Linked DNA regions of Kitasatospora sp. NBC_00315. The main gene of each other region encodes a partner of the protein of the gene in region 2 in a complex. Links are inferred from orthologs where the notes say so. Each region holds a gene or a part of one and is shown on either strand. Other genes may lie near its edges.

The links.
Region 1: the proteins of dnaG (region 2) and dnaB are in contact, whole or in part, in a crystal structure (PDB 2R6A), measured with the Geobacillus stearothermophilus proteins. The link is inferred for Kitasatospora sp. NBC_00315 from one-to-one orthologs. Residues at the interface, in WP_049624496.1 of Geobacillus stearothermophilus: Lys456, Leu457, Leu458, Pro459, Ala460, Asn463, Ala464, Leu467, Leu535, Leu536, Ile537, Ala538, Gln544, Glu545, Asp548, Tyr549, His552; in WP_033016901.1 of Geobacillus stearothermophilus: Ser13, Glu15, Ala16, Gln18, Glu91, Leu92, Asp94, Ala95, Val96, Pro97, Thr98, Ala99, Ala100, Asn101, Tyr104, Tyr105, Ile108.

What each region holds. Positions count from the first base shown.
Region 1 is NZ_CP108025.1:4,156,834-4,171,152, reverse strand. Bases 3,830-6,686 are described here. They hold dnaB (replicative DNA helicase), read right to left. Parts: upstream 6,144-6,686; coding sequence 4,515-6,143; downstream 3,830-4,514. Other genes in these bases: OG823_RS16950 (MATE family efflux transporter), read left to right, coding at 6,600-6,686; OG823_RS16960 (hypothetical protein), read right to left, coding at 4,036-4,335; istB (IS21-like element helper ATPase IstB), read left to right, coding at 3,830-3,835. Also shown: istA (IS21 family transposase), read left to right, coding at 1-1,236; OG823_RS16975 (ATP-binding protein), read left to right, coding at 1,236-1,631; OG823_RS16970 (ISAzo13 family transposase), read left to right, coding at 1,638-3,323; more of istB, read left to right, coding at 3,320-3,829; more of OG823_RS16950, read left to right, coding at 6,687-7,955; rplI (50S ribosomal protein L9), read right to left, coding at 8,035-8,481; rpsR (30S ribosomal protein S18), read right to left, coding at 8,499-8,735; OG823_RS16935 (single-stranded DNA-binding protein), read right to left, coding at 8,813-9,430; rpsF (30S ribosomal protein S6), read right to left, coding at 9,535-9,825; OG823_RS16925 (hypothetical protein), read left to right, coding at 10,136-10,432; OG823_RS16920 (lipid II:glycine glycyltransferase FemX), read left to right, coding at 10,623-11,741; OG823_RS16915 (alanine racemase), read left to right, coding at 11,785-12,819; OG823_RS16910 (glycosyltransferase family 87 protein), read right to left, coding at 12,899-14,319. UniProt on the Escherichia coli protein: The main replicative DNA helicase, it participates in initiation and elongation during chromosome replication. Travels ahead of the DNA replisome, separating dsDNA into templates for DNA synthesis.
Region 2 is NZ_CP108025.1:5,729,448-5,743,836, forward strand. The notes cover bases 7,954-10,880. They hold dnaG (DNA primase), read left to right. Parts: upstream 7,954-8,420; coding sequence 8,421-10,340; downstream 10,341-10,880. Other genes in these bases: OG823_RS23895 (deoxyguanosinetriphosphate triphosphohydrolase), read left to right, coding at 7,954-8,379; OG823_RS23905 (RNA polymerase sigma factor), read left to right, coding at 10,548-10,880. Outside these bases: OG823_RS23860 (NAD(P)/FAD-dependent oxidoreductase), read right to left, coding at 1-602; OG823_RS23865 (TetR/AcrR family transcriptional regulator), read right to left, coding at 770-1,342; OG823_RS23870 (MFS transporter), read left to right, coding at 1,428-2,642; OG823_RS23875 (nuclear transport factor 2 family protein), read left to right, coding at 2,639-3,139; OG823_RS23880 (molybdopterin oxidoreductase family protein), read right to left, coding at 3,311-5,386; OG823_RS23885 (sirohydrochlorin chelatase), read left to right, coding at 5,545-6,399; OG823_RS23890 (hypothetical protein), read left to right, coding at 6,515-6,883; more of OG823_RS23895, read left to right, coding at 7,063-7,953; more of OG823_RS23905, read left to right, coding at 10,881-11,684; OG823_RS23910 (glutamate decarboxylase), read right to left, coding at 11,781-13,184; OG823_RS23915 (FGGY family carbohydrate kinase), read right to left, coding at 13,287-14,389. UniProt on the Escherichia coli protein: RNA polymerase that catalyzes the synthesis of short RNA molecules used as primers for DNA polymerase during DNA replication.

The DNA.
Region 1 (14,319 bases), 1.6 Mb from region 2 along the record:
CGGTTGCACCGGGCGGAGGGACTGTCCGCCCGGGCCGTGGCCCGGCAGCTGGGGATCTCCCGTGGCACCGTGTTGCGGGCGCTGGCCTCGGACCGGCCACCGAAGTACCAGCGGCCTCTGAAGGGCTCGGCAGTCGACGTGGTGGAGCCGGCGATCCGGGAGCTGCTGAAGCAGACGCCGACGATGCCGGTCACGGTGATCGCGGAGCGCATCGGCTGGGAGCGCGGGCTGACGATCCTGCGCGAGCGGGTCCGTGAGCTGCGGCCGGCCTACCTGCCCGTCGACCCGGTCTCGCGAACCGTCTACCGGCCCGGCGAGCTCGCGCAGTGCGACCTGTGGTTCCCGCCGGTGGACATCCCGCTCGGCTACGGCCAGGCCGGACGCCCACCGGTGCTGGTCATTGTCTCCGGCTACTCGCGGGTCATCACGGCCCGGATGCTGCCCTCCCGGCAGAGCGGCGACCTGATCGACGGCCACTGGCGCCTGCTCGCCGACGGCTGGCAGGCGGTCCCGAAGATGCTGGTCTGGGACAACGAGGCGGGCGTCGGCAAAGGCAGGCTGACCAGCGAGTTCGCCGCGTTCGCCGGACTGCTGGCGGTCAGGGTCCACCTCTGCCGGCCCCGCGACCCGGAGGCGAAGGGCCTGGTCGAGCGCGCCAACGGTTACCTGGAGACCAGCTTCCTGCCCGGCCGCACCTTCACCGGCCCCGACGACTTCAACAACCAGCTGGGCGCCTGGCTGCAGATCGCCAACCGCAGACAGCACCGCTCCATCGATGCCCGGCCCGTCGACCGCTGGGAGGCCGACCGGGCCGCGATGCTCACCGTCCCGCCCGTCGGCCCGCCCAACTGGTGGCGCTTCCACACCCGCATCGGCCGCGACCACTACATCCGCGTCGACACGAACGACTACTCCGTCCACCCCCGCGCCATCGGCAGGACGGTCATGGTCCGCACGGACACCGAGGAGATCACCGTGACCTGCGGCAACGACATCGTGGCCCGGCACACCCGCTGCTGGGCCAGACACCAGACCCTCACCGACCCCGAGCACGCCGCCGCGGCCGACATCATGCGCGGCGAGGTCATCCACCAGCACGCCGCCCGCGCCCACGCCGCCCGGGCCGCCCTGCTGGCCCCGGACAGCCTCGGCATCGAGGTCGAGCAACGCGAACTGGGCACCTACGACCGCATGTTCACCCTCATCGAGGGCGGCGCCGGCAAGGAGGACACCTGATGGCCCGCACCGCATCCCAGGCTTCACGCCCCACGACCGGCACCGCGAAGCCGGACGGACAGACATCCCGAACCGGCCGGCAGACCGCCGCCGACCTGGCCTTCCTCGCCCGCGCCATGAAGGCCCCAGCCCTGCTGGACGCCGCCGAACGCCTGGCGGAGCGCGCCCGCACCGAGTCGTGGACCCACACCGAGTACCTGGTCGCCTGCCTGCAGCGCGAGGTCTCCGCCCGCGACAGCCACGGCGGCGAGGGCCGCATCCGCGCCGCCCGCTTCCCCGCGGTCAAGACCATCGAGGAACTCGATGTCGCCCACCTGCGGGGCATGACGCGCCAACAACTCTCCCATGGACGCGCAGAGGAACAATCCGTTGCTTCCGTGATCCTGTCTCGTTGATGTGCTATGGGCATACCCGAGGGCACACATGAGTTGCTGACGGCGAAGTTCCAGGCGGTGCTTCCTCACCTGGACGAGCGCCAACGCCGGTTGGTGATGGCCGCGGAGGCGCGGTCGCTCGGCCACGGCGGGATCCGGGCGGTGGCCCGGGCTGCCGGGGTTCGCGAAGGCACGGTCTCGCGGGGCGTGTCCGAACTGGAAGGCGGCGAGCCGCCGTTGGGACGCGCGCGCCGTCCGGGCGGCGGACGCAAGCGTGTCGCCGATATGGATCCCGGCCTTCGTCCGGCGCTGCTCGCGCTGGTCGAGCCGGACCTGCGGGGCGATCCGACGTCGCCGCTGCGCTGGACGACCAAGTCGACCCGGCATCTGGCCGCGGAGCTGACCTTGCAGGGCCACCGCGTGGGCGCGGACACAGTCGGTGACTTGCTGCGGGAAGAGGGCTTCAGTCTGCAGGGCAACTCCCGGGTCCTGGAAGGAACTGACCACCCGGACCGCGACGCGCAGTTCCGCTACATCAACGACCAGGTCAAGGCTCACCAGGCGAGCGGGGACCCGGTGGTGTCGGTGGACGCGAAGAAGAAGGAGCAGGTCGGCCAGTACCACCAGGCGGGCCGGGAGTGGCAGCGCAGGGGCGAGCCCGTCAAAGTCCGGTCGCACGACTTCCTCGAGTACGGCGGTGCCGGCCAGGTCATCCCCTACGGGGTCTACGACCTGGCCATGAACACCGGATGGGTCAGCGTCGGCACCGACCACAGCACCGCGCAGTTCGCGGTCGCCTCGATTCGCCGCTGGTGGCAAGCCGTCGGCCAGGACACGTACCCGCACGCGCGCCGCCTGTTGATCACGGCGGACGCGGGCGGCTCCAACGGCTACCGCACCCGCGCATGGAAGGTCGAGCTCGCGCGACTGGCCAGCGACACCGGTCTGGAGATCACGGTGTGTCACTTCCCGCCGGGAACATCGAAGTGGAACCGGATCGAGCACCGCCTGTTCTCGCACATCACCATGACCTGGCGCGGCCGCCCGCTGACCAGCCACGAGGTCGTGGTGAACACCATCGCCGCCACCACCACGCGCACCGGGCTGAAGGTCCGGGCCGAGCTGGACAGCGGCTCCTACCCCATCGGCGTGCAGGTCAGCGACGCCCAACTGGACGCCCTGCCTCTTCGTAGCCACGACTGGCACGGCAACTGGAACTACACCCTGCTGCCGCAGGCGTTCGAGCAGGTCACGGCGCCTGCGGCGAAGCCCTTCGACCAGGCCAGCCAGGAGCATGCCTGGCTGTGCCACCCATCGGTCACCGGGATGCGGCCCGTCGAGTGGGCTGCGTTGGTCCGGGCGCTGGGCGCCCTGCACGAGGACCAACGCGAGGCGCGACTGCAGCGACGTCGGGGGCACGAGCGCAAGAAGTTGCCTGGTTCAGGCCGCCCTCCCACGCTCACCCTGGTCGACCGGGTCCTGGCGGTGCTCCTGCGCGACCGGCTCGGGATGACCCTGACCACGCTCGCCGAGCTCTTCCACGTCCGGTACGAGACCATCGGATTACGCATCCGTCAGGCCCGTGAACTCCTCGAACTCCTCGGCAAACAGCCACAACCCGCCCCCGCCCGGCTGACCACCGTCGCCGACCTCCGCGCACTCGTAGCGCGCAGCGATAACGCCGCCAATCAGGAGATCAAGATGGCGAGTTGATTATCTGCGCGTCCCATCTGGGAACATTGGACTTCATAGCGGCCAAGGAGAACGCCGTCTTTCTGGGTCCCCCGGGCACCGGCAAGACGCACCTGGCCACCGGCCTCGCCGTCCGGGCCTGCCAGGCCGGGCACCGCGTCGCCTTCGCCACCGCCACCCAGTGGGTCGACCGCCTCGCCGCCGCCCACCACACCGGCCGCCTTCAGGACGAACTCGTCAAGCTCAGCCGCTATTCGCTGATCGTGATCGACGAGGTCGGCTACATCCCCTTCGAGGCCGAGGCAGCGAACCTGTTCTTCCAGCTGATCTCGAACCGATACGAGAGGGCCAGCGTGATCGTCACCTCGAACAAGCCCTTCGGACGCTGGGGCGAGACCTTCGGCGACGAGACCGTCGCAGCCGCCATGATCGACCGACTCGTCCACCACGCCGAGGTCCACTCCCTCAAAGGCGAGTCCTACCGCATGCGCGGCCGCGAACTCGGCCGCACCCCGACCACCAACAACGACTGAACACGACCGCACAACGGCTCCCGATTGAACCGATCAGAACGGCCCGTTTTCAGCCGTTGCCGACAAGCCGCTGGCTGAAGCTGTACATGGCGGCTTCCTGGGCCAGGTCCAGGAGCTGAGCGGTGTCGACGGCTCGGACAGTGCGGGGAAGGCTCGGGGTCATGTCGCGATGATGCCAAGAAGTCCCCGGGGCCGAGAAGTCAGCTGGGCCGGGATGCGATCTGCCGACGGGCAGTCCCCCAGACTTCCTCGAACTCCTCGAAGGCGAGTTGTTCGGGTACGTGGCCTGCCCATTCCGAGACGGGCAGCTCGGCAGTGATCCCGAACCTGCTGATCTCATCGAGGCGACCAGCGTCGAAGGCCAGCTGCCACTCGGCAAGGGAGGCAGCTACGCCCGGAATCAGCTCAGGCCCTTCGAGTTCGACCTGCCGAATCACCCAGCCTTCGCCGTCCACCTCGAAGTAGAACCAGGTGTCTTCCTCGTCCCAATAGCAGCGCATCCATGTCGTCACCAGACCATGATGCCGAGCCAGACGCACCGCCCTCCTGCGCTTGTGTCGTGGCGGGGCGATGAACCCGGCCGATCATGCGAGTCTCAAGACCGGTGTCGCATCCGACTCTGACCCGACGTCCGTCCTGAGATTCCGACGTCAAATCCGAGACCCTACAGCGGCCGCCACTACTCCCGCGTCATGTCGACGAAGCGCGAGTAGTGGCCCTGGAAGGCCACGGTGATGGTGGCGGTGGGGCCGTTACGGTGCTTGGCGACGATCAGGTCGGCCTCGCCGGCGCGGGGGGACTCCTTCTCGTAGGCGTCCTCGCGGTGCAGCAGGATGACCATGTCGGCGTCCTGCTCGATCGAGCCCGACTCACGGAGGTCGGAGACCATCGGCTTCTTGTCGGTTCGCTGCTCGGGGCCACGGTTCAGCTGGGAGAGCGCGATGACCGGGACTTCGAGCTCCTTGGCCAGCAGCTTCAGGTTTCGCGACATGTCGGAGACCTCCTGCTGGCGGCTCTCCGCCCGCCGGGAGCCGCCGGACTGCATCAGCTGGAGGTAGTCGATGACGACCAGCTTGAGATCCTGGCGCTGCTTCAGGCGACGGCACTTGGCGCGGATCTCCATCATCGACAGGTTCGGCGAGTCGTCGATGTAGAGCGGGGCGCTGGTGACGTCGGGCATCCGGCGGGCGACCCGCGTCCAGTCGTCGTCGGTCATGTTGCCGGAGCGCATGTGGTGCAGGGCGACCCGGGCCTCCGCGGAGAGCAGGCGCATGGCGATCTCGTTGCGGCCCATTTCGAGCGAGAAGATCACGCTCGGCAGGCCGTTGGTGATCGAGCACGCCCGGGAGAAGTCCAGGGCGAGGGTCGACTTTCCCATCGCGGGACGGGCCGCGATCACGATCATCTGCCCGGGGTGCAGGCCGTTGGTGAGGGCGTCCAGGTCCGCGAAGCCGGTCGGGACGCCGGACATCTGGCCCTGCCGGGAGCCGATCGCCTCGATCTCGTCGAGGGCGCCCTCCATGATGTCGGCGAGCGGGGCGTAGTCCTCGCTGGTGCGCTGCTCGGTGACCGCGTAGATCTCCGCCTGGGCGGCGTTGACGATCTCGTCGACGTCTCCCTCGGCCGCGTAGCCCATGCCGGCGATCCGGGTGCCGGCCTCCACCAGGCGCCGCAGCACCGCCCGCTCGTGGACGATCTCCGCGTAGTACTCGGCGTTGGCGGCCGTCGGGACGGAGTTGACCAGGGTGTGCAGGTAGCCGGGGCCACCGACCCTGACCAGCTCGCCGCGCTTGGTGAGCTCGCTGGCCACGGTGATCGGGTCGGCCGGCTCGCCGCGCGCGTAGAGATCCAGGATCGCGCTGTGGACCAGCTCGTGGGCCGGGCGGTAGTAGTCCTGCGGCTTGAGGACCTCCACCACGTCGGCGATGGCGTCCTTGGAGAGCAGCATGCCGCCGAGGACGGACTGCTCGGCCGCGAGGTCCTGCGGGGGCACCCGCTCGAAGCCCTCCGCGGGCGAAGAGCGCTCGGGCTCGTCCTCGTCCCGCCTGCCCTTGCCTCCGCCGCGCTGGAAGCCGCCCTCGCGTCCCTTCCCGCCGCCGCCACCGCCACCGCCTGCGCCACCGCTGCCACCCCCGCTGCCACCCTGGCTCCCGCCCGTACGGGTGCGCGAGACCGGCAGCCGGTCCCCCGGCCCCTCGGGGAAGGCGCCGTCGGTGAACGGACCCGCCGCGAAGGCGTCGTCGGACGGCTGCCAGTCGTCCTCCGGCGGTGGCGGAGCGTCGTGGTCGTCGTACTGGGGGCCGGTCACGCGTGTTCCCCGATCAGCGATTGGTGCGAGTTGGAGCGGGCTTGCCGGTGGGCTCGGTGGAGCGGTCGTGCGCTCCTCTTTCTACGCCACCGGGCCGGTCGAACCGGACGGCGGGTGGTGGCGGGAGTGTCGGGTGAGCGACCCACGCTAAGGCTCCGGACGCCCTGGGGCCAAGGCGGTTATCCACAGGCCGTGTGGATGAAGGCCCCACTCCTGTGGAGAACTGCGCCAAACCTGTGGACACCCCTGTGGACAGGGCTGTGGATAACCACACCATCTGTCCACCGTCAACCTGCTGACCTGCATCTACTCCCTCCAATGGCTGTGCATGAGAAATACTTCACACGCGTGCCGAGGTCCCCGCTGCGCTACTCCGCATCCCGCCCGGATCCCCTGGGCCAGTAATGACCAGGATCACCTTGTGACCATTACCTGTGGATGAGTAGCCTGATCCCCATGACGCCCACCCCAGACCGCCTCCGCCCGGACCGGCGGCGGCACGACCGGCGGCGGCACGACCGCGAGATCCTCGCGCTCGCGGTCCCCGCCTTCGGCGCGCTCGTCGCCGAGCCGCTCTTCCTGCTGGCCGACTCCGCGATCGTCGGCCACCTGGGCACCGCCCAGCTGGCGGGCGTCGGCGTCGCCTCCGCCGTGCTCGCCACGGCAGCCGGCCTGTTCGTCTTCCTCGCCTACGCCACGACGGCCGCGGTCGCCCGCCGGATCGGCGCGGGCGACCGGCGGGCCGCCGTCCAACAGGGCATCGACGGCATCTGGCTGGCCCTGCTGCTGTCGCTCGGCGTGGTCGCGCTGGCCCTGCTGCTGGCACCCTGGGCGGTGTCCGCGCTGGGCGCCTCCCCGACGGCGGCGCCGTACGCCGTCACGTACCTGCGGATCAGCTCGCTGGGTCTGCCCGCGATGCTGGTGGTGATGGCCGCCACCGGCGTGCTGCGTGGATTCCAGGACACCCGTACGCCCCTGGTGGTCGCCGTCGCCGGCTTCACCGCCAACCTGGGGCTGAACCTCGCCCTGGTGTACGGCGCCGGCCTCGGCGTGGCCGGTTCGGCCTGGGGCACCGTGCTCGCCCAGAGCGCGATGGCCGTCGCGTACCTGGTCGTGGTGGTGCGCGGCGCCCGCCGGGAGGGCGCGGGCCTACGGCCCGACCTGCCCGGCATCCGCGCCTGCGCGCGGGCCGGCGGCCCCTTGATGGTCCGCACCCTGAGCCTGCGGGCCGTCCTCATGATCGCGACCGCGGTCGCGGCCCGGCTCGGCAACGACCAGATCGCGGCCCACCAGATCGCCATGACGCTCTGGAGCTTCCTGGCCTTCGCCCTGGACGCCATCGCGATCGCCGGCCAGGCCATCGTCGGACGCCACCTCGGCGCCGGGGACGTGCCGGGCACGAGGGCGGCCACCCGGCGGATGGTCGAGTGGGGCGTCGGCGCGGGCGTGCTCTTCGGGGTGCTGCTGGTGGTCGCCCGGCCGCTGTACATCCCGCTGTTCACCCCGGATCCGGCCGTCCAGGAACAGCTCGGCCAGGTGATGCTGCTGGTCGCGCTGACCCAGCCGGTGGCCGGGCCGGTGTTCGTCCTGGACGGTGTGCTGATGGGCGCCGGAGACGGCGGCTATCTCGCCCTGGCGATGCTCGGCACGTTGGTCGCGTTCGTCCCGGCGGCCCTCGCGGTACCGTCCCTGGGCCTCGGGCTGAGCGGCCTGTGGTGGGCGATGAACCTGTTCATGCTGGTCCGCGGCGCGTTCCTGTACGGACGGGCGCGCGGCGGCGACTGGCTGGTGACCGGCGCCGTCCGGGCCTGAGCGGGCCCGGCGGGCGAGGAACGACCGAGGGCCGGGCTCCGTGAACGGAGCCCGGCCCTCATGCCACTTCGGACGGAGATCAGGCAGCGACGACGGCGACGTCGAGGTTGGCCTGGACGTCGGAGTGCAGCTTGACCGAGACCTTGTGGGTGCCCACGGTCTTGATCGGCGAGGCGATCGCGACGGCGCGCTTGTCCACGACCGGGCCGCCGGCGGCCTTGACGGCCTCCACGACGTCGGCCTGGGTCACCGAGCCGAACAGGCGGCCGGCCTCGCCGGAGCGAACGGCCAGCTTGACCTGGAGGCCCTCCAGCTTGCCCTTGACCTCGTTGGCGGCCTCGAGCGTCTGGATGGCGTGAACCTTGCGGGCGCGACGGATGGCGTCGACGTCCTTCTGGCCGCCCTTGGTCCAGCGGATGGCGTAGCCACGCGGGACCAGGTAGTTGCGGGCGTAGCCGTCCTTGACCTCGACGACCTCGCCGGCGCCACCGAGACCCGGCACCTCGTGAGTGAGGATGATCTTCATTATTCGGTCACCCTCTCTTAGCGCGCGGTGCTGGTGTAGGGCAGCAGCGCCATCTCACGGCTGTTCTTCACGGCCGTGGCGACGTCGCGCTGGTGCTGGGTGCAGTTGCCGGTGACCCGGCGGGCGCGGATCTTCCCGCGGTCGGAGATGAACTTGCGGAGCAAGTTCGTGTCCTTGTAGTCAACGTAGTTGACCTTGTCCTTGCAGAAGACGCAAACCTTCTTCTTAGGCTTGCGAGCAGGCGGCTTCGCCATCGTGTGCTCCATTTGGGTTTCACGGACCGGGCCCGCGGGTCAACGCGGGTGACCGGACCGCACGAAATCTGTCAGCTCTAGAACGGGGGCTCTTCCGAGAAGCCGCCACCGGCCGGGGCGCCCCAGCTGCCGCCGCCGCCCTGGTTTCCACCAGTGGAAGGGGCACTGGACGCCCACGGGTCGTCGGACGGGCCGGACTGGCCGCCGCCGGAGTTTCCACCCCAGCCACCGCCGCCCTGCTGCCCGCCGCCGTACCCGCCGCCGCCCTGCTGGCCGCCGCCGAAGCCGCTGCCACCACCGGGGCCGCCGGAACCGCCCGGCGCACCGGACCGGTTGGCCCGGGTGACCTTGGCGGTCGCCGAGCGCAGGCTCGGGCCGACCTCGTCGACCTCGACCTCGAAGACCGTCCGCTTCTCGCCTTCCTTGGTCTCGTAAGACCGCTGGCGCAGTCGGCCCTGCACGATGACGCGCATGCCGCGCTGCAGCGACTCGGCCACGTTCTCCGCCGGCTGCCGCCAGACGTTGCACGTGAGGAAGAGGCTCTCGCCGTCCTTCCACTCGTTCGTCTGGCGGTCGAAGGTGCGGGGGGTGGACGCGATGCGGAACTTCGCGACCGCCGCACCCGACGGGGTGAAGCGCAGCTCGGGATCGTCGACGAGATTGCCGACGAGGGTGATGACGGTCTCGCCTGCCATGGTGGTGGTGACCTCTCGGTGGAGTCCGCGTTCAATGCTCGCCGTGTGTTTCACGTGAAACACACGACGCGAGTCACCCGACGCCCGGAGGCGTCAGAGGTGACTCAGTGGGTGTCCGGGCGCAGGACCTTGGTCCGGAGGACCGACTCGCTCAGGCTGAGCTGGCGGTCGAGCTCCTTGACGATCTCAGGCGTGGCCTTGAGGTCGATGACCGAGTAGATGCCCTCGGACTGCTTGTTGATCTCGTAGGCCAGACGGCGACGGCCCCAGGTGTCGACCTTCTCCACGTTGCCGCCACCGGTGCGGACGACGTTGAGGAAGTTCTCGATCAGGGGGGAGACAGCGCGCTCCTCGACCGACGGGTCGAGGATGACCATCAGCTCGTAGTGACGCATGGGTAACCCACCTCCTTTGGACTCAACGGCCACGGTCTCTCCGTGGCAGGAGGGTTGTGCAGCGTCGGCACCGGAGTAGTGACGACACCGGCTCACCGTAGCGGCCGGCTCCGACACTCGGCCCGCCCGAACCCGGAAGTGGGCACGAAGGGGCACAACTACACCAGTGCAGACCGCACAGCCTACCCGCACCCGGTCGGACGAACAAAACGCATAGGGGTTGTGATCCATGCCCCAACCGCCGCAATCTGGACGGAACGGCCGCGATGGACGCGACCGCCTGCTCGTTCCTCCTCAGGAGGTGGGATCCATGGCACTGTCCACGAACCGGTTCCCCGCGCTCACCCTCAACACCGACGGTCACCGGCACCCCCGCGAGAACACCCTGGTGGGCGTCACCGCCCTGCTCGGGGTCCTGGCCTTCACGACCTCGTTCTTCTACGACCTCCATCTGCTGACCGCGTTGGCCGGCCTCTTCGGCGTGATCGCCGGGATGTGGGGCCAGTTCATCTCGGTCACCACGGCCGAGCGGTTCGTGCTGGTCATCGCGACGGGCATGTCCGCATGGGGCTTCTACCTGGGCATCGCCCACGGCGGACTCTGGTGAGCCCCGCGCGCTGACGCGCCACCGCGGCCGCCGACGGCGGACCCCTCGGCGCCCCCGCCCCGTACTGTCCGAGCACAGGCCACCGGGACGGGGGCGTCGCACTGCCCGCCCCCGTGGCGGTCCGGCATCCGGACGATAGGGTCACAGCCAGACCCTGGGCAGCCAGCCCGACCAACAAGGAGCACCGAGCATGAGTCTGCGCCTGAGGACGATCACCCGCGAGGAGCACCTCGCCTTCATCCGCACCCGCGCCTCGGCGAGCCACATGCAGGTGCCCTCCTGGGGCGACGTGAAGGCGGAGTGGCGCACCGAGTCGATCGGCTGGATCGACGAGTCGGGCGCGATCGTCGGCGCCGGTCTGGTGCTGTACCGCCAGCTGCCCAAGATCAAGCGCTACCTGGCCTACCTGCCCGAGGGCCCGGTGATCGACTGGTTCGACCGCGACCTGGACCGCTGGCTGGAGCCGATGCTGGCGCACCTGAAGGCGCAGGGCGCGTTCTCGGTGAAGATGGGCCCGCCGGTGGTGATCCGGCGCTGGGACGCGCCGACCATCAAGGAGGCGATCGCCGCCAAGCAGGCCAAGCGCCTGCGCGACGTCGAGGCCGACTGGTACGAGGCCCGCGCCTTCGAGGTCGCCGACCGGCTGCGCAAGTCGGGCTGGCTGCAGGGCGACGACGGCGGCGCCGGCTTCGGCGACGTCCAGCCTCGGTACGTCTTCCAGGTGCCGCTGGCCAACCGCTCGCTGGACGACATCCAGAAGGGCTTCAACCAGCTCTGGCGGCGCAACATCAAGAAGGCCGAGAAGAGCGGCGTCGAGGTCGTCCAGGGCGGCTACGAGGAGCTGGCGGTCTTCCACCAGCTGTACCTGGTGACGGCCGAGCGCGACCGCTTCACGCCGCGTCCGCTCTCGTACTTCCAGCGGATGTGGAACGCGCTGACGGCCGAGGACCCGAACCGGATGCGGCTCTACATCGCCTACCACGAGGGCGAGCCGCTGGCCGCGACCACCATGCTGGTGGTCGGCGAGCACGTCTGGTACTCCTACGGCGCCTCGGCCAACCACAAGCGCGAGGTGAAGCCGTCCAACGCCATCCAGTGGCGGATGATGCGCGACTCGTACGCGCTCGGCGGGGGCGTCTACGACCTGCGGGGCATCAGTGACACCCTGGACGAGAACGACCACCTGTTCGGCCTGATCCAGTTCAAGGTCGGCACCGGCGGCCAGGCCGCCGAGTACCTCGGCGAGTGGGACTTCCCGCTCAACAAGCTGCTGCACAAGGCCCTCGACATCTACATGTCGCGGCGCTGAGCCCCCACCGCCCCCTGCCCCCATTCCTCCGGGAGATGACCCGATGACGCTGTCGCTCTACCTCGACACCGACCGCTGGCGTACTCACCAGCGCTCCGTGCTGGCCGAGTTCCCCGGTCTGGTGCCCGTGGCCAAGGGCAACGGCTACGGGCTGGGCAACCAGCGGCTCGCCGAAGAGGCGACCCAGCTGGGGACGGGCATCCTGGCGGTCGGCACCGCGTACGAGGCGGCCGACGCGGCCACCTGGTACGGCGGCGAGCTGCTGGTGCTGACCCCCTACCGGATCGGTGAGGAGGTACTGGCGCTGCCGCACGCCCGGGTGATCCGGACGGTGGCGAGCCTGCCGGCGCTGCGCGCCGTGCCGGGGGCGCGGGTGGTCGTGGAGTGCATGACCAGCATGCGCCGGCACGGCATCGGCGCGGGCGACCTCGCCGCGGTGGCCGAACTGGTCGACAGCATCTCCTTCGAGGGCCTGGCCCTGCACCTGCCGATGGACCGCCCGGACGGCTCCGACCCGGTGGACGAGGTCGCCCACTGGGTGGACGCGGCCACCGCGGCCGGCCTGCCGGTCCGCACCGTCTTCGTCAGCCACCTCGGCTCGGCCGGCATGGCCAGGCTCTCCGAGCGCTACCCGGGCACGGTGTTCCGGGCCCGGATCGGCACCCGGCTCTGGCTGGGCGAGGCCGGCGCGCTGGAGGTCCGGGCGACCGTCCTCGACGTGACCCCGGTGGTCAAGGGCGACCGGTACGGCTACCGCCAGCACCCGGCCCCCTCGGACGGCCACCTGGTGGTGGTCACCGGCGGTACGGCGCACGGCATCGGGCTGGAGGCGCCGAAGTACGTGCAGGGCGTCTCCTCCCGCGCCAAGGGCATCGCCCGCGCCGGCCTGGCGACCGTCAACAAGACCCGCTCCCCCTACAACTGGGAGGGCCGCCAGCTCTGGTTCGCCGAGCCCCCGCACATGCAGGTGTCGCTGCTGTTCCTGTCCTCCGAGGCGCGGCCCCCGGTGATCGGCGACGAGCTCACCCTCCAGGTGCGGCACACCACCACGCACTTCGACCGCGTGGTGGACCGCTGACCCGGCCGGACACCACGAACGGGCCGGTGGCCGGTACCCAGGGGGTACCGGCCACCGGCCCGTCGTACGCGCGGCCCGCTCAGTGCTCCGCAGGCCACGCCAGGGCGTCGTCGTCCTGCTGCGCCGGGTCGGGGGCGGTCAGCCAGCCCTCGGCGCCGGCGGGGGCGTACTGCGCGTAACTCTCCTCCTCCTCGATCCGGCGGGCCGCGCCCAGCACGAAGACGTCCGGGGCGAGGTCGAGCACACCGCCGGAGGGGTCGTCACTGCCGTCCCAGCGGACCGGGTCGCGGTCCGGCAGCAGGATGTCGCGGATGATCACGCCGCAGAGGTACAGCGTGCCCAGCAGGTGCAGCACCACCGCGAAGTGGTACCAGGAGTCGCCGATCCCGTGCTGCTTGGGGCTGGTGACGAAGCCCAGGTGGGACCAGATGCCGAGGGTGTACAGCACCTCGCAGGCCTGCCAGATCAGGAAGTCGCGCCAGCGCGGCCGGGCCAGCACCGCGAGCGGGATCAGCCAGAGCACGTACTGCGGCGAGTACACCTTGTTGGTCAGGATGAACGCGGCCACGATCAGGAACGCCAGCTGCGCGAAGCGCGGGCGGCGCGGGGCGGTGAGCGCCAGCCAGCCGATGCCGAGGAAGCAGAGGACCATCAGGCCGGCGATGTAGCTGTCGAGGTTCTCCAGGCCGACGCCGCGATCCTGCATGAGGATCACCCAGAAGGATCCGTAGTCCTCCTTGCGGTGCTTGCTGAAGGTGTAGAAGGTCGCCCAGCCGTCCCAGTTCGCCGCCATGATCGGGACGTTGACCAGCAGCCAGGCCCCGAGCGCGCCGCCGACGGCCTGCCAGAAGGCCCGCCATCGGCCGGCCCGCCAGCAGAGGAACAGCAGCGGGGCCAGCAGCAGCACCGGGTAGAGCTTGGCGGCGGTGGCCAGACCGATGAAGACGCCGGCCAGGACGGTCTTCGACCGGGACCAGCAGGCCATCGCGACCGCCGCCAGCGCGACCGCCAGCAGGTCCCAGTTGACGGTCGAGTTGAGCGCCAGGGTGGGGGCGAGGGCGAACAGCAGGGCGTCCCACGGGCGGCGGCGGTGGGTGCGGGAGACGGCCACCACGGCGACCACGGCGCAGGCCATCAGCAGACCGGCGTTGATCAGCCAGAACCACTGCTCCTGCTGCTGTCCGCTGCCGCCGCCGGGGGTGAGCCAGGCCGCGATCTGCATGAACAGACCGGTCAGCACCGGGTACTCCAGGTACTGCATGTCCGGCGACCCCTGCGGGATCTTGTCGACGTAGGGGTGCAGCCCCTCGGCGAAGCCCCGGCCGGTGAACAGGTGCGGGATGTCGCTGTAGCAGGCGTGGATGTACTGCGGCGAGCCCGCCTGGAACCAGCCGCTCTCGTAGCAGGAGGCCTTCTGCAGCATGCCGAGCACCGAGGTCACGATGACCGCCAGTGCCAGGAACCGCACCGGGATCCACCAGGAGACCCCGAGCAGGGCCC
Region 2 (14,389 bases):
AGGTGCTCGCCCTGGTGGGCCAGCACCACCTGGACGCCGCGGGCCGCCAGCGCCCGGGCCGCGCTGACCCCGAGCAGACCGCCGCCGACGACCACGGCCTGCCGCACTCCCGGCAGGTAGCCGTCGATGTCGGTGCAGTCGGCCATGGTGCGGAAGGCGAAGACGCCCCGGGGCAGCTCGTGCCGCGGTCGCGGGTTCCGCGGGAGCCCCCGGCCGGAGACCGCGGGGGAGTCGTCGAACAGTCCGCGCAGCGGCGGCAGAACGGGATTGCTGCCGGTGGCGAGCACCAGATCCCCGTAGGCGATCGCGGAGCCGTCGTCGCAGAGCACCTGGCGCTGCTCCCGGTCGATCCGCACCACCCGGGCGCGGCGCCGCTCGACACCGGGCGGCAGGGCCGCCAGGGCGGCGATCTCGGGAGCGTACCGGCCGGCCAGCACCTCGGCGAGCAGGACCCGGTTGTACGGGGCGTGGTCCTCCTCGGCGAGCAGGACCACCTCGCGTCCGGTGCCGTGCAGGGCGAGCTGCTGGGCCACTCGGTGGCCGGCCATCCCGGCGCCGACGACCACGATGCGGTCCGCTGCGGGAGTGTCGGTCGCTGTCATGTGTATGAGCTTGCGACGCGGGTGTTTCCCGTCCGGAGCCACTCTGTTTCACCGGCGGAACGTTGACCTCAGCGCCGCCGGCGGGCGGGTGTGAGCCCGTGCGGCCCCCGTGTCCGCGCCGCCGGAGCGGTGCGAAGCACCTCCGGCCACGCGACGCGGACGGGCCCTCAGTCGGGCCGGGTCGTGGCCACCAGGGCTACGCTGCGGGCGAGTTCGGCGGCCTGGGACGCGGTGAGGGCGTCGCTGCCGAACAGGAGCCGGTACCACATCGGGCCGTAGACCAGGTCGAGCAGGAACTCGTCGTCCGGGTGGTCGACCTCGCCGCGTTCGCGAGCGCGGGCCAGCAGCTCCCGGACGGCCTCCCGGCGGACGGCGATCAGCCGCTCCCACAGTCGGTCGGCGAACGCCGGGTCCTGCAGGGCCTCGGCGGCCAGCGCCCGGTTGAGGGTGCCGATGACGCCCCGCTGGCCCTCGAAGGTGGCGGTCAGCAGGGCGGTCAGGTCGCCGCGGAGCGACCCGGTGTCGGGCGTGGGCAGGTGGTGGGTGGCGTACCCGGCGAGGGCGTCGAGCACCACTTCGCCCTTGCTGCGGTAGCGGCGGTAGACGGTCTGTTTGGAGACGCCGCTGAGCGCCGCGATGCCCTCCATGCTCAGGCCGCGGTAGCCGTGCTGCTCGGTCAGTTCGACGGCGGCCCGGCGGATGGCTTCGTCGACGGCGGGGTCACGGGGGCGTCCGGTCATGGCGCCCAGTCTAGGGCTTGACATACGGACCGTCTCGTATTGAAATATAAATACGCAACGGACCGTATTGGAATGGGGGATCCCGATGCGAACCACCCGGGCCCTGCCCGCACTCTCAGCCCTGTCCCTGGGGTACTTCACGCTCGGCACCGCCTCCCTGGCCGTCGTCGGCCTGGGCGGACCGATCGGCCACGACCTGCACACCGCTCCCGGCAGTGTCGGCGTCCTGGTCAGCGTCTTCGCGATCACCTTCGCGGTGGTCGCCCCGCTCGCCCCGGCCGTGCTCGGCCGCCTGGACCGTCGTACCGTGCTGCTGCTCGGACTCGCCCTGATGGCCGCCGGGGGAGTGCTCAGCGCCCTCGCCCCGTCCTACGCCGTACTGCTCGTGGCCCGGGTGCTGGCCGGGCTGGGCGGCGCGGTCTTCGGGCCCGCCTCCTCGGCGGTCGGCTCGCTGATCGTCCCCGAGGAGCACCGCTCGCGGGCGCTGGCCACCGTGTTCGCCGGCATGACGGTCGCCGCCGTCCTCGGTGTGCCGCTCTCCGCCTACCTGGGCGACGCGGTCGGCTGGCGCTGGACGCTGGCCGGGGTCGCCGGAGCCACCCTGCTGGCGCTCGCGCTGGTCGCGGCACTGGTGCCGCCCGTCCCGGCGGGAGAGGTGCCCACCGCCGCCGCGTACCGGCGGCTGCTGGCCACCCCGGGCGCCGCGGCGACCGTGCTGACCACCCTGCTCTACATGGCCGCCCAGTTCACCGTCTACGGCGTCGCCGGGGCCTACGTCGCCGCCCGGTTCGGGGCCTCCTCCGGAGCGGTCACCCTGGTGCTCTTCGCCTTCGGCGCGGTCGGTGTGCTCGGCAACGCCTCCGGTGCCAGGATGTCCGCCCGCCTGGGCGGGGCCGTGACGGTCACGCTGACCCAGATCGGCCTCGGCGCCGCCTTCCTGGGGCTGCTCGTGGCACCGCGCTCACTGCCCGCCGCGATCGCGCTCTTCGCCTTCTGGGCCTTCTTCAGCCAGCTCTACCAGGCGCCGCAGCAGGCCCGTCTGATCGCGCTCGGGCCCGGACAGCGCGGCCTGCTGCTGGCCCTCAACGCCTCGATGCTCTACATCGGCATCAGCCTGGGCAGCCTGCTGGCCGGTGCCTTCCTGCCGGTCCTCGGCGCCCGCCCGCTGCCCGCCCTCGGCCTGCTGCCGCTCGTCCTCGCCGGGCTGGCCCACCGGGCCTCCGTCCGCCGTACCCGCACCACCCCCACCACGCCGGCCCCGTTCGCGGCCGGCGCCACCCGAGAAGGAGTCACCCGATGACCAGCACCGCCAGCACCGCCACCGCTAGCACGGACACCACCGCCGGCACGGGCACCACCGCCGGCACGGGCACCACCGCCGGCACGGGCACCACCGCCGGCGCGGACACCACCGCGACGGCCGGTACCGCCGCCGCCCGGGGGCTCGTCCAGGACTACCTGGAGAAGGTCTGGAACCAGGGCCGCACCGACCTGGCCGACCGCTACCTCGCCGCCGACCTCCTGCAGCACAACCCCAACCTGGCCGACGGCCTCGCCCCGCTGACTGCCTTCGTCGACGGCCTGCGGGTGCAGCTCCCCGAGCTGCGCTTCGAACTGCGGCGGCTCGCCGCCGAGGGCGATCTGGTCTTCGCCCACTCGCACTTCACCGCCGCCCCCGGCGACCCGGGCCGCGCCGTCATCGACGTCTTCCGGATCGCGGACGGCCGGATCGCCGAGCACTGGGACCTCAACGAGGCGGTCCCGGAGAGCACCGCGAGCGGCCGCCCGATCGTCTGACCGGCTGTCGACGACAGCTGACAGCCGACAATCGTCAGCTGTCAGCTGTCAGCTGTCAGCTGTCAGTCGTCAGTCGTCAGTCGTCAGTCGCCGGAATCCGCTCCCGCCCGCCCCGCGGCCCGACCGCAGGGCGGGCGGGTGCATCCGGCGGCCCGAGCGGGCGACGGTGTCTCAGACGGGCTCCAGCCGGACCGCGCAGGCCTTGAACTCGGGCATCCGGGAGACCGGGTCCAGCGCCGGGTTGGTGTGGACGTTGGCGCTCCCCGCACCGCCCCAGTGGAACGGCATGAAGACGGTGTCGGGCCGGATCGCGGCGGTCAGCCGGGCGGGGGTGACGGTCCGTCCGCGCCGGCTCACCACCGCGACCTGGTCCCCGTCCCGCACACCCAGCCGCTCGGCGAGCAGCGGGTGCAGCTCGACGAAGGGGCCGGGGGCGGCGGCATTGAGGGCGTCCACCCTGCGGGTCTGCGCGCCGGACTGGTACTGGGCCAGCACCCGCCCGGTGGTCAGCCGTACCGGGTACTGCGCGTCCGGCTCTTCGGCGGCCGGCCGGTGCTGGACGGGGGTGAAGCGGGCCCGGCCGTCCGGGGTGGCGAAGCGGTCCAGGAAGAGCCGGGGGGTGCCGGGGTGCCCGGTGCCCGGGCACGGCCAGAACACGCCCTCCTCGGCCTCGATCCGCTCGTAGCTGATGCCCGCGTAGTCGGCGGCCCCGCCGGCCGAGGCACGGCGCAGCTCGTCGAAGACCTTCTCGGCGTCGGTCGGGAACCCCTCGCCGTGGCCGAGCCTGGCGGCCAGCGCGTGCAGCACCTCCAGGTCGCTGCGCACGCCCCCCGGCGCGTCGACGGCCTTGCGCCGCAGGACGACCCGGCCCTCCAGGTTGGTCATCGTCCCGGTCTCCTCGGCCCACTGGGTGACCGGGAGGACGACGTCGGCGATCGCGGCGGTCTCCGAGAGCACCACGTCGCTCACGGCGAGGAAGTCCAGCGCGCGCAACCGCTCGCCGACGTGCCCGGCGTGCGGTGCGGAGACGACCGGGTTGGAACCCATCAGCAGCAGCGACCGCACCTCCCCGCCGAGCGAGTCCAGCAGCTCGTACGCGCTGCGCCCGGGGCCGGGCAGGTCCCGGGGGTCGACGCCCCAGACGGCGGCCACGTGTGCGCGGGCCGCCGGGTCGTCCAGCTTGCGGTAGCCGGGCAGTTGGTCGGCCTTCTGGCCGTGCTCGCGCCCGCCCTGGCCGTTGCCCTGACCGGTGAGGCAGCCGTACCCGGCGTTCGGGCGGCCCGCGTTGCCGGTGGCCAGACAGAGGTTGATCCAGGCGCTGACCGTGTCGGTGCCCTTGGCCTGCTGCTCGGGGCCGCGCGCGGTGAGCACCATCGCCGTCGCCGCGTCGCAGAACAGCGCCGCGGCCTCGCGCAGCTGGGGCAGTGGTACGCCGGTGACCGCCTCGACGTGCTCCGGCCAGTGCGCCATCGCGGCGGCCCTGGTCTCCTCCCAGCCGGTGGTGCGCGCGGCGATGAACTCCTCGTCGGTGCGGCCGTCGGCGACCACCAGGTGCAGCAGGCCGAGCGCCAGCGCGAGGTCGGTGCCCGGCCGCGGGGCGAGGTGCAGGTCCGCCAGTTCGGCGGTGCGGGTGCGGCGCGGGTCGACGACGATCAGCGTGCCGCCGTTCTCCCGCAGTTCGCGCAGGTAGCGGACGAACGGGGGCATGGTCTCCGCCGGGTTGGCGCCGACCAGGATCACGCAGCCCGCCTGGGGGATGTCCGCCACCGGGAACGGCAGACCGCGGTCCAGGCCGAAGGCCCGTAGGCCGGCGGCCGCCGCCGAGGACATGCAGAACCGGCCGTTGTAGTCGATCGTCGAGGTGCGCAGCACCACCCGGGCGAACTTGCCCAGCAGGTACGCCTTCTCGTTGGTCAGCCCGCCGCCGCCGAACACCCCGACGGCGTCCCGCCCGTGCGCGGCCGCGGTGGCCGCCAGCCGGCCGGCGATCAGGTCCAGTGCCTCGTCCCACCCGGCCGGGCACAGCTCGCCGCCCCGCCGCACCAGCGGAGTGCTCAGCCGGGCGCCCGGAGCCAGCACGGCGGCGGCGTTCGTGCCCTTGCCGCACAGCGCGCCCCGGTTGACCGGGAAGCCGGGGCGCTCGACCACCGTGACCGGGACGGGACCCTCGGCGGCGCGCAGGCCCATGCCGCACTGCAGCGCGCAGTACGGGCAGTGCGTGTCGGTGGTGGCGGCGGCGATGCTCATGGCGCCACCCTGCTACGACGCTGTTTCGCCGCCACGACCCGGGCGTTACGACCGCCTCACACCGGACTCACCCCGGCAGGGCCCGGCTGTGAGGGCCGGGAAACCAGGATTGACCGCCGGGCAACGGCCGGGAAACAGCGACCGGCGACGCTGGTGGCATGACGCCGCCCACCTGGACCTCCAGCTCCTCGGACCTCCTCGACGAGATCTCCCAGCAGTTCGCCTCCCGGTCGGCTGCGCCCTGGTCCGGCCGCCCCGCCACCCGGCCGCCCCGCGTGCTGCACTCGGCCCGCCGCCCGGCGCTGGTGCTGGTGGCGCACGGCTCGCGGGATCCGGCGGCCCTCGCCGAGATCCGCCGGCTGTCGGCCGGCCTGCAGGCCGCCCGCCCGGAACTGGACATCCGCCTGGCCCACCTCGGGCTCAACGCCCCGCTGCTGCCCGACGTCCTGGCGGAGCTGGCCGGCCCGGTCGTGCTGGTGCCGCTGCTGCTCGGCCGCGGCTACCACGCCAAGGTCGACCTGCCCGCCCTGCTGGCGGCGGCGCCGCAGGTCAGCGGCGTGATCACGGCTCCGCTCGGGCCGGATCCGCTGCTCACCGAGGTGCTGGCCGAACGCCTGGCCGAGGCCGGCTGGGCTGATCCGGGCACCGTACGGGAGCGCCACCGGCACGGCCGGGACGCCGTGGTGCTGGCCGCCTCCGGCTCACGGGACCCGGATGCCGCCGCCGACACCGAGGCCCAGGCCCGGCTGCTCGCCGCGCGGCTGCACGTGCCCGTGCTGCCCGGCTACGTCGCGGCGGGCGGTCCCAGCGTCGCCGAGGCCGTCGCCCGCCTCAAGGCCCGGGGCTACCGACGGATCGCGGTCGCCGGGTACTTCACCGCCCCGGGCGACTTCGCCCGGCTGGCCGCCGCGGCCGGGGACTGGCTGACCGGTGCGCCGCTCGGCGCCCACCCGCTGATGGCCCGGCTGGTCCTGGCCCGGTACGAGCAGGTCCGCCTGCGCGTGGCGGCCTGAGCGGCGCGGCCCGAACGGCCCGAACGGCCCGAACGGCTTGTGCAGCCTGTGTGGCCTGTGTGGCCGGAGCCCGGCAGCCCTGGTGGGCCGGGGCGCCCTGTGGGATCGTTTCGCCGTGAACTCCACTGCCGCACAAGGAAAGAAGCCGGTCCGTACCCCTGACGTGCTCCGCTTCGCCGTCGAGCTGATCGCCTGGATCGCCACGCCGTGGGCGCTGGCACCGCACTCGGTGCTGCTCGCCGTGCTGTCGGTGGTCGTCCTGATCGGCCTGCCGACGCTCTTCTCCACCCCGGGCGACAAGCAGCAGGTGCTGGTGCCCGTCCCGGGCGCGGTCACCGTCGCCCTGGTGCTGCTCCAGCTGGCCGCCGCCGTGATCTCCTCCTGGGTCGCCTGGCCGGCGCCGGCCGCGATCCTCGTCGCCGTCCTCGCGGTGGCCTGCGCGGTGGCCGAACTGCCCCGCTGGCGCGGTCTGCTGGCCGGCTGAGCGCGGAACCCGGGCGGTCCGGTCCGGGCGGTCCGGGTGGTCCGGTCCGGGCGCGCGGCCGGGTCTCGGTAGTCCGCAGCCGGCCGGGCGCCGCCCGGCCAGGATTCGCGCCCCGTTCCACGCCCCGTCACGCGCGGCACACCCCCGGTGTCGGAGCACCGGCGTACCGTGGCGTTCATATGGATGACACCGCGTACCGCACCACCGTCCCGAACCCGCCGTCCCCCTACGACGGGGCCGCCGAGGCCCGCTGGGTGCCCGAGCCCGACAAGCGCCCCGGCCGCACCGCCTTCCAGCGCGACCGCGCCCGCGTGCTGCACTCCGCCGCGCTGCGCCGTCTGGCCGGGACGACCCAGGTGGTCGCCCCGATGCGCGCCGACTTCCCCCGGACCAGGCTGACGCACTCGCTGGAGTGCGCCCAGGTCGGCCGCGAGCTCGGCGCGGCGCTCGGCTGCGACCCCGATCTGGTGGAGGCCGGCTGCCTGGCGCACGACATCGGCCACCCGCCGTTCGGCCACACCGGCGAGGAGGCGCTCGACCAGGCCGCCGAGTCCTGCGGCGGTTTCGAGGGAAACGCCCAGTCGCTGCGGATCCTGACCAGGCTGGAGCCCAAGCGCTTCGCCCCGTTCGACGAGACCCCCGCCCGGCTCGCACCCTGGCCGGGCCGCAGCGTCGGCCTCAACCTCAGCCGGGCCGCGCTGGACGCCGCCACCAAGTACCCCTGGGTGCGCGGCCGCAACCCGGCCGATCCGGCCTCCGGCAAGTACGGCGTCTACGCGGACGACCTGCCGGTGTTCCGCTGGCTGCGGGCCGGCTCGCCGACCGGCCGCAAGTGCTTCGAGGCCACCGTCATGGACTGGTCGGACGACGTCGCCTACTCCACCCACGACGTCGAGGACGGTCTGCAGGCCGGCCACATCGACCCGCGGGCGCTGCGCTCCCCGGTCGAGCGCGCCGAACTGTTCAAGGTCGCCGAGCGGTACGCCCCCGACGCCGCCCCCGAGGAGCTCTCGGCGGCGCTGGACCGGCTGCACGCCCAGCTCTGGTGGCCGAGGGAGTACGACGGCTCGGCCCGCGCCCGGGCCGGCCTCAAGGACCTCACCAGCCAGCTGATCGGGCGCTTCTGCCTGGCCGCCGAGCAGGCCACCCGGGCCCGCTACGGCCCGGGCCGGCTCACCCGCTACGCCGCCGAGCTGGTCGTGCCGCGCGACGTGCGGCTGGAGTGCGCGGTGCTCAAGGCGGTGGCCGTCCGGTACGTGATGCAGCGCGACGAGCAGGCGCAGCTGCGCACCCGCCAGCGGATCGTGATCGCCGAGCTGGCCGAGGAGCTGATCCGGCGGGCACCGGACGGCCTGGACGTGGTCTTCGCGGCGCTCCACCAGGAGGCCGAGGACGACCGGGGGGCGCTGCGCGCGGTGATCGACCAGATCGCCACCCTCACCGACGCGTCCGCCCTCGCCCTGCACGCCCGCCTGCTCGGCGCAGCTCACACCTGAGCGGACCCGGAAACGGGTCGCCGGGGCCGTAGACTTCCACAGTGGCCGGGCGGATCAGGGACGAAGACGTGCAGGCGGTGCGCAGCGCGCTGCCCATCGACGTGGTGGTCGGCGACTACGTCCAGCTGACCAACGGCGGCGGGGGCGAGTACAAGGGCGTCTGCCCGTTCCACGACGAGAAGTCGGCGTCGTTCTACGTCAACCCCGCCAAGGGCGTCTTCCACTGCTTCGGCTGCCAGGAGAACGGCGACACCATCGCCTTCCTGATGAAGATCGAGCACTTCACCTTCGCCGAGGCCGTCGAGCGGATGGCCGCCCAGGCCAACATCACCCTGCGCTACGAGGAGGGCGGCTACAACCCCCGCCACCAGCAGGGCGAGCGGACCAGGCTGGTCGAGGCGCACAAGGTGGCCGCCGCGTTCTTCCAGGAGCAGCTGCAGTCGCCGGAGGCCGAGATCGGCCGCGTCTTCCTGGCCGAGCGCGGTTTCGACGCCGAGGCCGCCCGGCACTTCGGCGTCGGCTACGCGCCGGCCGGCTGGGAGCACCTGGTGCGCTACCTGCGCGGCAAGGGCTTCAGCGACAAGGAGATCCTGCTCGGCGGCCTGGCCTCGCAGGGCCAGCGCGGCGGACTGATCGACCGATTCCGCGGCCGGCTGGTCTGGCCGATCCGGGACACCGGCGGCGAGGTGATCGGCTTCGGCGCCCGACGGCTGCGCGAGGACGACAACGGGCCGAAGTACCTCAACACCCCCGAGACGCCGATCTACAAGAAGTCGAACGTCCTGTACGGCATCGACCTGGCCAAGAAGGAGATCGCCAAGTCGGGTCGGGCGGTGGTGGTCGAGGGCTACACCGACGTGATGGCCTGCCACCTCGCCGGGGTCACCTCGGCGGTGGCGACCTGCGGCACGGCGTTCGCCGAGGACCACATCAAGATCATCCGCCGGCTGCTGATGGACACCTCCCAGTACCGGGGCGAGACCGTCTTCACCTTCGACGGCGACGCCGCCGGCCAGAAGGCCGCCCTGCGCGCCTTCGAGGACGACCAGAAGTTCGCCGCCCGCACCTCCATCGCGGTCACCCCCGGTGGCATGGACCCGTGCGAGCTGCGCCTGGCCCAGGGCGACGAGGCGGTTCGCACGCTGATCGACAACCCCGTCCCGCTCTTCGAGTTCGCGCTCAACTCGGCGGTCGCCCGGCACCGGGTCGACACCGCCGAGGGCCGGGCCGCCGCGCTCCAGGAGGCGGCCCCGATCGTCGCCAAGATCAAGGACCGCTCGATCCAGCACGAGTATGCCGTCCAGCTGGCCGGCATGCTGGGCATCCTGGACGAGCAGTTCGTCGTCCGCCGGGTCGGCCAGCTCGCCCGCTGGGACCGCGACAACAAGCAGCAGCAGAACAGCCGCGGCAACGACCGCCAGTTCCGCCGCCCCGACGGTCCGCAGCAGCCGGCCCAGCCCGCCCGCCCGGCCTACCGGCTGAACCCGCGCGACCCGGCCCAGTTCGTCGAGCGCGAGCTGCTCAAGCTCGCCCTGCAGTACCCGGCGCTGGTCAGCCCGACCTTCGACAACTACGGCGAGGACGAGTTCCCCACCCCGCCGTACACCGCCGTGCGCCGCGCGATCGGCCAGGCCGGCGGCGCCGCGTACGGGGCGACCCTGGCGGACTTCACCAAGCACGTCCGCGAGACCGCCCCCGACGACCAGGTGCGCTCCCTGGTGACCGAGCTGATCGTCGAGCCGGTGCGCACCCGGCGCAAGGTCGACGAGATCTACGCGGGGGAGTTCCTGGTCAAGCTGCGCCTCCAGGCGGTGGAGCGCCGGGTCGCCGAGGTCCGCGCCCAGCTCCAGCGGCTGGGCAACCGGGCCGCCCCCGAGGACCTGCACGCGGTGCAGACCGAGCTCTGGCAGCTCCAGCAGTACGGTCAGCAGCTGCGCAGCCGGGGCTCCGCCGCCCTGTAGGCCCCGCCGGGCCCGTCCCGGGCGCTCGCCGGGCCTTGCGCGACCGGCCGGGCCTCGTCGGCCCCCGCAGGGCCCGTCCCGGGCTTCTCCCGCGCCGGAGAAAGTACGCGCACGAGTCTCGGCCGGAGGGTGTGCCGTACCCCACACTGGAGGGCGTCCCACCTCCGACAGCGCGGGTCCGCCAGAGTCGCGCACGGCCCCGAGGGGATGCCCGTGGAGCTCGCCGCGCCAGCCGGTCCTACGCCCGCCCGGACCCCCGACACCCCCGCCGACACCGACTTCACCGACCCCCTCGCCGACACCGACTTACCCGGGGGCCCCGAGGGGACGCCCGAGGACTCGGACGCGCTCGACGGCCCCGAGGCCGCCGAGCCGCCGGAGCCGGCCGAGGAGGACGAGGGCGCCCCGGCGGCCCTCCCGGGCGTCGCCACCGGGCCGTCCGCCGACCTGTTCCGCCAGTACCTGCGCGAGATCGGCCGGGTCCGCCTGCTGACCGCCGCGGAGGAGGTCGAACTCGCCCGCGAGGTCGAGGCCGGGGTGTTCGCCGAGGAGCACCTCGACCGCAACCCGGAGCCGGACGAGCGGCTCGCCGCCGACCTCGACCGCCTGGTGGTGATCGGCCGGATCGCCAAACGGCGGCTGATCGAGGCCAACCTGCGGCTGGTGGTCTCGGTGGCCAAGCGCTACATCGGACGCGGCCTCACCATGCTGGACCTCGTCCAGGAGGGCAACGTGGGGCTGATCCGGGCGGTGGAGAAGTTCGACTACACCCGCGGATACAAGTTCTCCACGTACGCCACCTGGTGGATCCGGCAGGCGATGAGCCGGGCGCTGGCCGACCAGGCCCGCACCATCCGGGTCCCGGTGCACGTCGTCGAACTGATCAACCGGGTCGTACGGATCCAGCGGGCGCTGCTCCAGGAGCGCGGCGCCGAGCCCGGGCCGGCCGAGATAGCCGCCGTCCTGCAGCTCCCGGAGACCCGGATCCGGGAGGTGCTGCGTCTCGCCCAGGAGCCCATCTCGCTGCACACCCCGGTGGGCGAGGAGGAGGACGTCGCGTTCGGGGACCTCATCGAGGACGCCGACGCCGCCTCACCCGTCGAGTCGGCCTCGTTCCTGCTGCTGCGCCGGCACCTGGAGGCCGTGCTGGACACCCTGGGCGAGCGCGAGCGACAGGTCGTGCAGCTCCGGTACGGCCTGGACGACGGTCGGCCCCGCACCCTGGAGGAGATCGGCCACGTCTTCGGGGTCACCCGCGAGCGGATCCGCCAGATCGAGTCGAAGACGCTGGCCAAGCTGCGCGACCACGCCTTCGCGGAGCAGCTCCGCGGCTACCTGGACTGACCGGGCCCGTCGGCATCGACCGGCTGCTTCCCGGCTCCGGCCCGGTCCGCCTCCGCCCGGCACGGCCCTCGTCGCGATCCCGCGCGCGGGGCCCGCTCAGTGGTGGAAGGCGGTCCTGGCGGGCATCCCGAATTCCTTCAGGGGGCCGGGCTGGTTGCGGAGCTCGGGAAGCAGCCGGTCGATGTCGGCGAGCAACAGCTCGGCCAGGTCGCGGGAGAAGCCGTTGCGGCACACCACTCGCAGCACCGCGAGGTCGGTGCGGTTCTCGGGGAAGGTGTACGCGGGCACCTGCCAGCCCCGTTCGCGCAGCCGGCGGGAGACGTCGAAGACGTCGAACGGGACGTCCCCGGTGGTGGTGAAGGCGAAGACCGGCAGCTCGTCCCCCCGCGTGATCAGCCGGAAGCAGCCGCGCGCCTCGACGGCGTCCGCCAGGTACCGCGCCACGTCCCGGCAGGACTGCTGGACCGCCCGGTAGCCGTCGTGGCCGAGCCGCAGGAAGGTGTAGTACTGGGCGACCACCTCGGCGCCGGGGCGGGAGAAGTTCAGCGCGAACGTGGGCATCTCGCCGCCCAGGTAGTTCACCCGGAACACCAGCTCCTCGGGCAGGGCCAGGTGGTCGCGCCAGAGCGCCCACCCGACGCCCGGGTAGACCAGCCCGTACTTGTGGCCGGAGGTGTTGATCGAGGACACCCGCGGCAGCCGGAAGTCCCAGACCAGCTCCGGGTCGATGAACGGCGCGACCATCGCGCCGGAGGCGCCGTCCACGTGCACGGGGACGTCCAGGCCGGTGCGCTGCTGGAGGTCGTCGAGCGCCGCGCAGATCTCCGCGACCGGCTCGTAGCTGCCGTCGAACGTGGAGCCGAGGATGGCGACCACGCCGATGGTGTCCTCGTCGCAGAGCGCCGGCGCCTGCTCGGCGCCCAGGTGGAAGCGCTCGCCCTCCATCGGGGCGGTGCGGGCCTCGACCTCCCAGAAGTTGCAGAACTTCTCCCAGCAGACCTGGACGTTGACCCCCATCACCAGGTTCGGCCGGGCCCCGGCGGCGTACCGCTCCGGGTTGCGGCGCATCCAGCGGCGCTTGAGGGCCATGCCCGCCAGCATGCAGGCCTCGCTGGAGCCGGTGGTGGAGCAGCCGACCGCGCCGGCCGGGTCGGGAGCGTGCCAGAGGTCGGCCAGGATCGCCACGCAGCGCCGCTCCAGTTCGGCGGTCTGCGGGTACTCGTCCTTGTCGATCATGTTCTTGTCGGCGCACTCGGCCATCAGCCTGGTCGCCTGCACCTCCATCGAGGTGGTGACGAAGGTGGCCAGGTTGAGCTTGGCGTTGCCGTCGAGCATCAGTTCGTCGTGGATCAGCTGGTACGCGCTGTCCGCCGGCACCGGCCCCTGCGCGAGCCGGTGCACCGGCGGTGCCAGCTCCATCGACCCCAGCGGATCGGCCGTGCCGATGAACGGGCTCACCGTCAGCCGCCGGTCGTCGTCGACTCCCTTGTGCAGCGCCATGTGAGGTGTCGCCCTTCGGTCCGGTGGCCGCGTCCCGATCCACGCTGCCACCGGTCCGCAGGGGCCGCATCTTCCGCGACGGCCGGGCGGGCGACGCCGGACTCAGCCCGAGGTCTCCGGGTGGATCTGCTCGCGGGCGGCCGCGTACTGCCCGCGCACCGCCGAGCCGACCGGCAGGTCCTGCTCCTGGTCGGGGGTGGTGGTCACGGCGTCCGGCAGCTCCCACTGCGGGGGCTCGGCGCTCCCGGCCAGCGCCCACGCGGCCTGCCGGGCGGCGCCCCGGGCCGCGTGGTCGCCCGGGGCGGGGACGACGACGGGGACGCCGAAGAGCTGCGGGGCGATCTGCCGGACGGCGGGCAGCCGACCGGCCGCGCCGAGCAGGAACACCCGGCGGACCCCGACGCCCTTGGCCCGCAGGACGTCCAGCGCGTCCGCGATGTTGCAGAGCATGCCCTCGACCGCGGCCCGCGCCAGGTGCTGGGGCGTCATCGACTCGGCCCGCAGACCGGTCAGCGTGCCCGCCGCGTGGGGCAGTTGCGGCGTCCGCTCGCCGTCCAGGTACGGCAGCAGCACCACCCCGTACGCGCCGGGCGAGGACTGCAGGGCCAGCTCGCTGAGCCCCTCCAGATCCTGGCCGAGCATCGCGGCGGTGGAGCGCAGCACCTGGGCGGCGTTGAGCGTGCCGACCATCGGCAGGTGGTGGCCGGTGGCGTCGGCGAAGGAGGAGACGATGCCGGAGGCGTCCACCACCGCGCGGTCGTGGACCGCGAAGATCGTGCCGTTGCCGCCGATCGACACCACCGCGTCGCCGGGGCCGAGACCCAGGCCCAGCGCCGCCGCCATGTTGTCGCCGGTGCCGGCCGAGATCAGCAGGCCCTCGGGGGTGTGACCGGCCGGCTCGGCGGGGCCGAGGACGTCCGGCAGACGCAGTTCGTGGCCGAGCGCGAGCTTGACGAGATCCTGGCGGTACTCGCCGGTGATCGGCGACCAGTAGCCGGTGCCGGAGGCGTCGCCCCGGTCGGTGGTACGCCGCTGCGGGTGGCCGAGCAGCTGCCAGACCAGCCAGTCGTGCGGCAGCAGCACCTCGGCGACCCGGCGCGCCGCGGCGGGTTCGAACTCGGCCAGCCAGCGGAGCTTGGCGATGGTGTAGGTGGAGGCCGGGACGGCCCCGATGGCCCGGGTCCAGGCGGCGGGGCCGCCCAGGG